Regions from separate parts of the Paenibacillus wynnii genome, predicted to be linked through region 1. Evidence: riboswitches for the same ligand, from Rfam matches in the RefSeq annotation. Region 1 holds a riboswitch; the other holds the start of a gene.

Region 1 (3,163 bases):
AAGCTTTGCGCCGAATGAGCCTGTCACCCGTGAACAAATCGCGGTCATGTTATATAACACGCTTCAAAAGGCGGGTATAGCTGATAGGTTGAATAGCAGCAGCCCACCTACGTTCACGGACGCAAGCGCTGTGGCTGGCTGGGCGGGAAGTGCCGTGAACAAGCTTTCCTCCAGCGGTATTTTACAAGGGACGGAGTCCAAGGGGGGGATAGCGTTCCAACCGAAGGCTAAAGCATCACGTGAGCAAATCTTTGTACTGGCGTTTCGGATCTATGATCTCTATGGGCCGGTCTTTGTTAGAAATGAACATGAGCTGCTGGGGGCCATCGAGCAATCAGACAAACCTCTCCTCTTTCAAGACGACCGTACGAAAAAAATCTATGAGGAATCAGTACGGGTCAATACAGAAATTATCAAGCCGGGCATGAGTGACATGGAGAAGGAGATCGCCATCCATGACTATATTATTCTTCACACCGTTTACGATTACGACAACTACCTGAAGGATACATTGCCGGACGACGTGTTCAGCGCCTATGGTGTCCTATTCAACGGAAGCGCTGTATGCCAAGGTTACGCCTATGCAGCACATCTGCTGCTGGAGCTGGCCGGTATAGATTCAGAGATAGTGATAGGAACGGCGGACGGCATAAGTCATGCGTGGAATAAAGTGAAGATTGACAATGAATATTATAATTTGGACGTTACTTGGGATGATCCGGTTCCAGATGAAAAGGGAAGATTAATATATAGCTATTTCAACGTTACGGATAAGGAACTCATGAAGGATCATATCTGGGAGACAGTAAAGTGGCCTGAAGCTACGGCGATATCGAAGAATTATTATGAGTATAAAGATCTTGTTGTACACAGCGCTATGGAACTGAAGGAGAGGATTGCCAAGACTATTGCAGCCCATGAGACGGAGTTGAGCATCAAGCCTGCTTATGAGGGAGATGCGATTGCTGACCTTACTGCCGCAATGGCTTCGAGCCAGGTGTTATCTGGATATTCATATTCCTATAACGGCATGTCTCTTTCGCTTACATTGGAATATCGTTAGGCAGCCTATACATGATCATGCAATACTAAGCTAGATTAAGCATGACAAGGCCAGACAAGGCCAGACTAAACAAGACTAGACCTGACTAAGCCAGACTAAGCCAGACTAAGCAACCAGAGAGCTTTACGAGGACTGTGTGAGTTTTTAAGTGTACTTTCTACAACTAAAACATCCAAATTAATGGAGTCTCTTAGTGTAGTTGCACAAAGTACACTTATATTTATGATATTCGGCGATAATGCCCCTTTAGCCAGAGTTTAGATGTATTTATTACAATTAAAGCCCTGCGAGAGTTGTTTTTGCATCAGTTAAGTGTATAAAGTGCAACTAAACTAAGATCACCCTTTGGCTAGCCTTGTTTTGCGATTAACGTGGGTTCCGTTACTCATCATCCGCATCCCTTTAATTTAATGGTGTGAATACAAGCAACCGTCTGACTGGAGCGATAGATGAGTAGTTACAAGTTGAGTCATTGCCTGAGAATCATTTACTGAAATCTCCTGAGATTCATTTGCTTAAATTGCTTGATTAGTCGCTAACGTAGTTTACTCTGCGAAGGTAAGAACCGAAGATATACAATTTCTGATGGATAAACTTAAGTTGACAAATGATGGGTTTCTCTGTAACTTATAACTAACTTAAATAAGAAACCACTAGGGGAGCCTGAATGGGCTGAGACGGGAAAATTGAATTCCTGGACCCTTGAACCTGATCTGGATTATACCAGCGTAGGAAAGTGGAGTCGGACTCTTTTTTCATGGTTGGCCTTGGCCGTTTATGGATAAAGCCGCTCCATTGTGGAGCGGCTTTTTTGCGCGCACTCTTATTTGTTGCTGCCAAATAAGCGAATGCTTCTGAAGTGAGTTTTATACTTCTCGGACTCACTGAAGTGTCGCTTACAAACCTTTAGGAGGAATGTAAATGCCTAGCCAAGCGAAGAAAGATACGATTGATCTGTCGGCTTTTCCAGGAAGTCGTAAGGTGTATGTGGAGGGATCGCGGCCCGATATTCAAGTACCCATGCGCGAGATTACATTGAGCCGAACATCGGGTACCAGCGGGGAAGAGGAGAATGCTCCAGTCCGTGTCTATGATACTAGCGGGGCTTATACTAACGACGAAGCGCATAGTGATATTCGTCAGGGTTTAACGCCTCATCGTTTTTTGTGGATTGGAAGTCGTGGAGATTCGGAAGCCTATGAAGGAAGAACTATCAAACCGGAGGATAATGGGAATGCCACGGGTAAGTCGGGTGTGGAGATATTTCCAGGATTACAGCGGCGTCCGCTTAGAGCCAAAAAGGGCCGGAATGTCAGTCAACTTTATTACGCACGGAAAGGGATTATTACGTCGGAAATGGAGTTTATAGCCATCCGTGAGAATGTTACACCTGAGTTTGTAAGAGATGAGGTAGCCAGCGGCCGCGCAATTATACCTGCCAATATTAATCATCCTGAGAGTGAACCTATGATTATCGGGCGGAATTTCCTAGTGAAAATCAACGCCAATATCGGCAACTCCGCCGTGTCCTCGTCTATTGAGGAAGAGGTGGAGAAGATGAGATGGGCCACACGCTGGGGCGCGGATAATATCATGGATCTATCGACAGGCAAAAACATTCACACTACCCGCGAATGGATTATCCGCAACTCCCCTGTACCTATCGGAACAGTGCCCATCTATCAGGCTTTGGAAAAGGTGAACGGGAAGGCCGAGGATTTAAATTGGGAGGTTTACCGGGATACGCTGATCGAGCAAGCGGAGCAGGGAGTGGACTATTTTACGATTCATGCCGGAGTGCTGCTTCGTTATATTCCACTGACCGCAGGGCGGATGACAGGTATTGTCTCACGTGGTGGATCAATTATGGCGGCGTGGTGCCTTGCACATCATCAGGAGAACTTTTTATATACCCATTTTGAGGATATTTGTGAGATTATGAAGGCTTACGATGTGGCATTCTCCCTGGGAGACGGGCTGCGGCCAGGTTCTATCGCCGATGCCAATGATGAGGCTCAATTTGCCGAACTGGAAACGTTGGGTGAATTAACATCGCTGGCATGGAAGCATGATGTTCAGGTAATGGTGGAGGGGCCAGGT
Region 2 (3,163 bases), 380 kb from region 1:
GTTCAGTCGGGCCCTGGAGTTTGCAGACCGATTCCGTACATTGGAGGATGTGTCCAAGAAGGATTCCCATACACACATTCATCATAATGGCCGCGTGTTCGAACAGGTGGGAGATTTCGTGTTCAGTGAGCTGGTGCCCGGTCTTCGTTCTTGTCTGGATTCCTCGGAGCTGAGCGGAGCCTACTTTGAGACCTTGCCTTATTTCGTAGATGAGCGGATGCTTGTACAAGCCTTTTACCAATTTGAAGAAGATGCCGAGATTGATATCCACCTCCGGTATAGAGCCTCTCAACTGGATGGTATCAATCTCAAAGGACAACCTCATAAGAGTGCCAGTGATCCTACCTACATCGACAATTATTGCAGCACCCATTCCTATAACCGATGGGGACCCAACACTTATTACATGACCAACGAGCAAACCTTCTGCTGTCTTACGCGGGAGGGATCAGATATCTCCACCAATCTTGCCAACGAGATGTACGGGGAATATTATTATGGACTGTTATTGAGTGTTTTCCACAAAATCGTATTGCTCAAGCTGGCAAATATGCATTCGCGGCTGCGGATCGATAACGATTATGAGCAAATTGAGAATCTGATCTATTCCATTAACCGCTTCTCGGCTAAATTTTATTTCCTGGAGCTTATTTCGCAATCACAGGGGCGGGAAATCTTTTTACAGATGCGGAAGGTATATGGCAATGACGCTTTATTCGTAGAAGTAAAACAGACACTGGATGACCTGTTTCAGTATCAGGATAAGTTTCAGTCCAAACGGCGGGATAATCTTCTTATGATTCTTACGGTATATACTGTTATCAGCGGAATCTATGGTATGAATCAGGTCATTGAAGATCTAAAGGGTCAGATTAAGTGGAGTAAAATGCTGGAGTATTCTCCTTTTGAATACCTGGCCTTATTTTTAGCGATGACCGGTATTGTAGTAAGTCTCTCGCTTACCGTGCGGGCATTGTGGGGAAGAATTCAGGATCGCCGCAAGAAAAGGTTTCATCTTGAAGATTAATCGTCTATAATACACCGTAACCCGCTAACTTTATAAGCAGGGGTGCTGGAATTGGCCGGCTGAGATTGTATCCCATAAGATACTGACCCTTATACCTGATCTGGATAATGCCAGCGTAGGAAACGCCATAAGTCTTGGTTCCTGTAACCATAACTAATTCAAGCGCCTGCCGCGTCCCGATCTTCGGGGCGCTTTTTTGGTATTTCGGATTGTTCAATTTGTACGGTGAGACGGGAATAGATCAGGAGATGTCAGGCTTAGCCTTACGTTTCCGCACATTCAAAGGAGAGAAACAGAAAATGGGAGTCAAAAAAGTACTAATGTTGTGCCTTACCTGCATGCTGGTTATTGCTATTGCCGGATGCGGCAGTACTAACGGAAACACGGGTGCTGCCCCGGAAGCAACTACTGCTGCAGCTACAGATGCACCCAAGACACTCACTAAAATTAAGGTTGCCCTCGACTGGACGCCGAATACCAATCATACCGGACTTTATGCAGCCAAGGATCTTGGCTATTATACTGAGGAAGGTCTGGATGTAGAGATCGTGCAGCCGGGCGCTGCAGGCGCGGATACCATGGTTGCCTCCGGCGAAGCAGCTTTTGGAATTAGCGCTCAAGAGGCTTTAACATTGGCTCGCCTTCAAGGAGTGCCACTGGTCTCCATTGCTGCCATCATTCAGCATAATACATCCGGTTTTGCAGCTCCGAAGGACCGCAATATCAAGACCCCTAAAGATTTCGAGGGCAAAACCTATGGAGGCTGGGGCTCTCCTGCCGAGGAAGCAGCCATGAAAGCGATTATGGATCCTGATGGCGGCGATGTTAAGAAAGTAAAAATTGTCAATATTGGTGAAGCCGATTATTTCACAGCTGTTAAACGTGATATTGATTTTGCCTGGATATTCTATGCTTGGACAGGGATTGAAGCTGAACTGCGCGGAGAGCCGCTGGATATGCAGTATCTGAAGGACTACGCACCGCAACTAGATTATTACACCCCTGTGCTTACCACAAGTGAGAAAGCGATTGCCGAGAATCCGGAACTGGTGAAGGCATTCTTGAAGGCTACGTCGAAAGGATATCAATATGCCATCGACAAACCGGAAGAAGCTGCTGCCATTCTAACCAAAGCTGTACCTGACTTAGATGCCAAGCTGGTTCTTGCCAGTCAGAAATGGCTCAGCCCGAAATATACGGAAGATGCTGCCCGCTGGGGTGAGCAAAAGGCTGAAGTGTGGAAAAACTACGCAGACTGGATGTATGGTCTAAAGCTGCTGGATAAACCACTGGATACTACCAAAGCATTTACAAATGACTTTTTGCCGGACGGGCAGTAAAATCTTACAATAAAATAAACAATAGGAAAGTAGGAACGAAGGGGGATTTTGGAACTGTAGGAGCGTTAGCGACCGCCTTTGTCTCCGGATTTACACCGCTAGTAGGCGGAACAAAATCAAATAAATCTGGAGACAACAGCGGCCGGAAGTCCAACATTCACCGTAGTGACGACCGACCCTTTTTGCGAAATATTTAGTTTATTTTACTTCAAACTGAAAGGATGATTTCACATGGCAAATACCCTATTAAGCATTCAAGTGATCCCAAAAACTCCGAACAATGAGGATTCCATCCCGTATGTGGACAAGGCTATCGAAGTTATTCAGCAATCCGGTGTTAAGCATCAGGTGAATCCGCTGGATACGACCATGGAAGGGGAACTGACAGAGCTGCTCGAGATCGTCCGCCAGATGCATGAAGCGTTGGTTGCGGCAGGCAGCCCAAGCGTGATTTCGCAGATCAAGATCGCTCATAACCCGAACGGAATCAGCATGGATAAACTGACGGAGAAATATCGGCCGTGAGATCAACCTGGAAGCAAATATGGCCGCCACTTGTGGCGGTCGTCTTCTTTTTAGCCGTATGGCAGCTGTCCGTGTCACTCTTCCATATTGAAGCGTGGATTCTACCGAGTCCGACAGATATCGCCCGGGAGTCTACCAGCAACGCTGCAGGAATTGGGGAACATACGGTTGCAACGCTTCGCCTTACTTTGATCGGCTTTCCCATAGGAACGGCGGTAGGGCTGATAGTTGCTTTATTGCTGCACCTGCTGCCTTGGGCCAAACGTGCTTT

Evidence for each region. Region 1 has a riboswitch for thiamine pyrophosphate ahead of thiC (phosphomethylpyrimidine synthase ThiC). Riboswitches for the same ligand answer to the same signal wherever they lie in the genome.
Region 2: another riboswitch for thiamine pyrophosphate. It lies ahead of PWYN_RS09740 (ABC transporter substrate-binding protein); the one in region 1 lies ahead of thiC (phosphomethylpyrimidine synthase ThiC).

Annotation. Positions count from the first base shown of each region.
Region 1 covers NZ_JQCR01000002.1:1,220,932-1,224,094, reverse strand. Annotated here, with positions in the region: gene PWYN_RS27930 (S-layer homology domain-containing protein) at 1-1,063, shown strand, start outside; TPP riboswitch at 1,709-1,815, shown strand; gene thiC (phosphomethylpyrimidine synthase ThiC) at 1,985-3,163, shown strand, end outside.
Region 2 covers NZ_JQCR01000002.1:1,597,779-1,600,941, forward strand. Annotated here, with positions in the region: gene PWYN_RS09735 (hypothetical protein) at 1-1,027, shown strand, start outside; TPP riboswitch at 1,056-1,166, shown strand; gene PWYN_RS09740 (ABC transporter substrate-binding protein) at 1,327-2,367, shown strand; gene PWYN_RS09745 (thiamine-binding protein) at 2,599-2,892, shown strand; gene PWYN_RS09750 (ABC transporter permease) at 2,889-3,163, shown strand, end outside.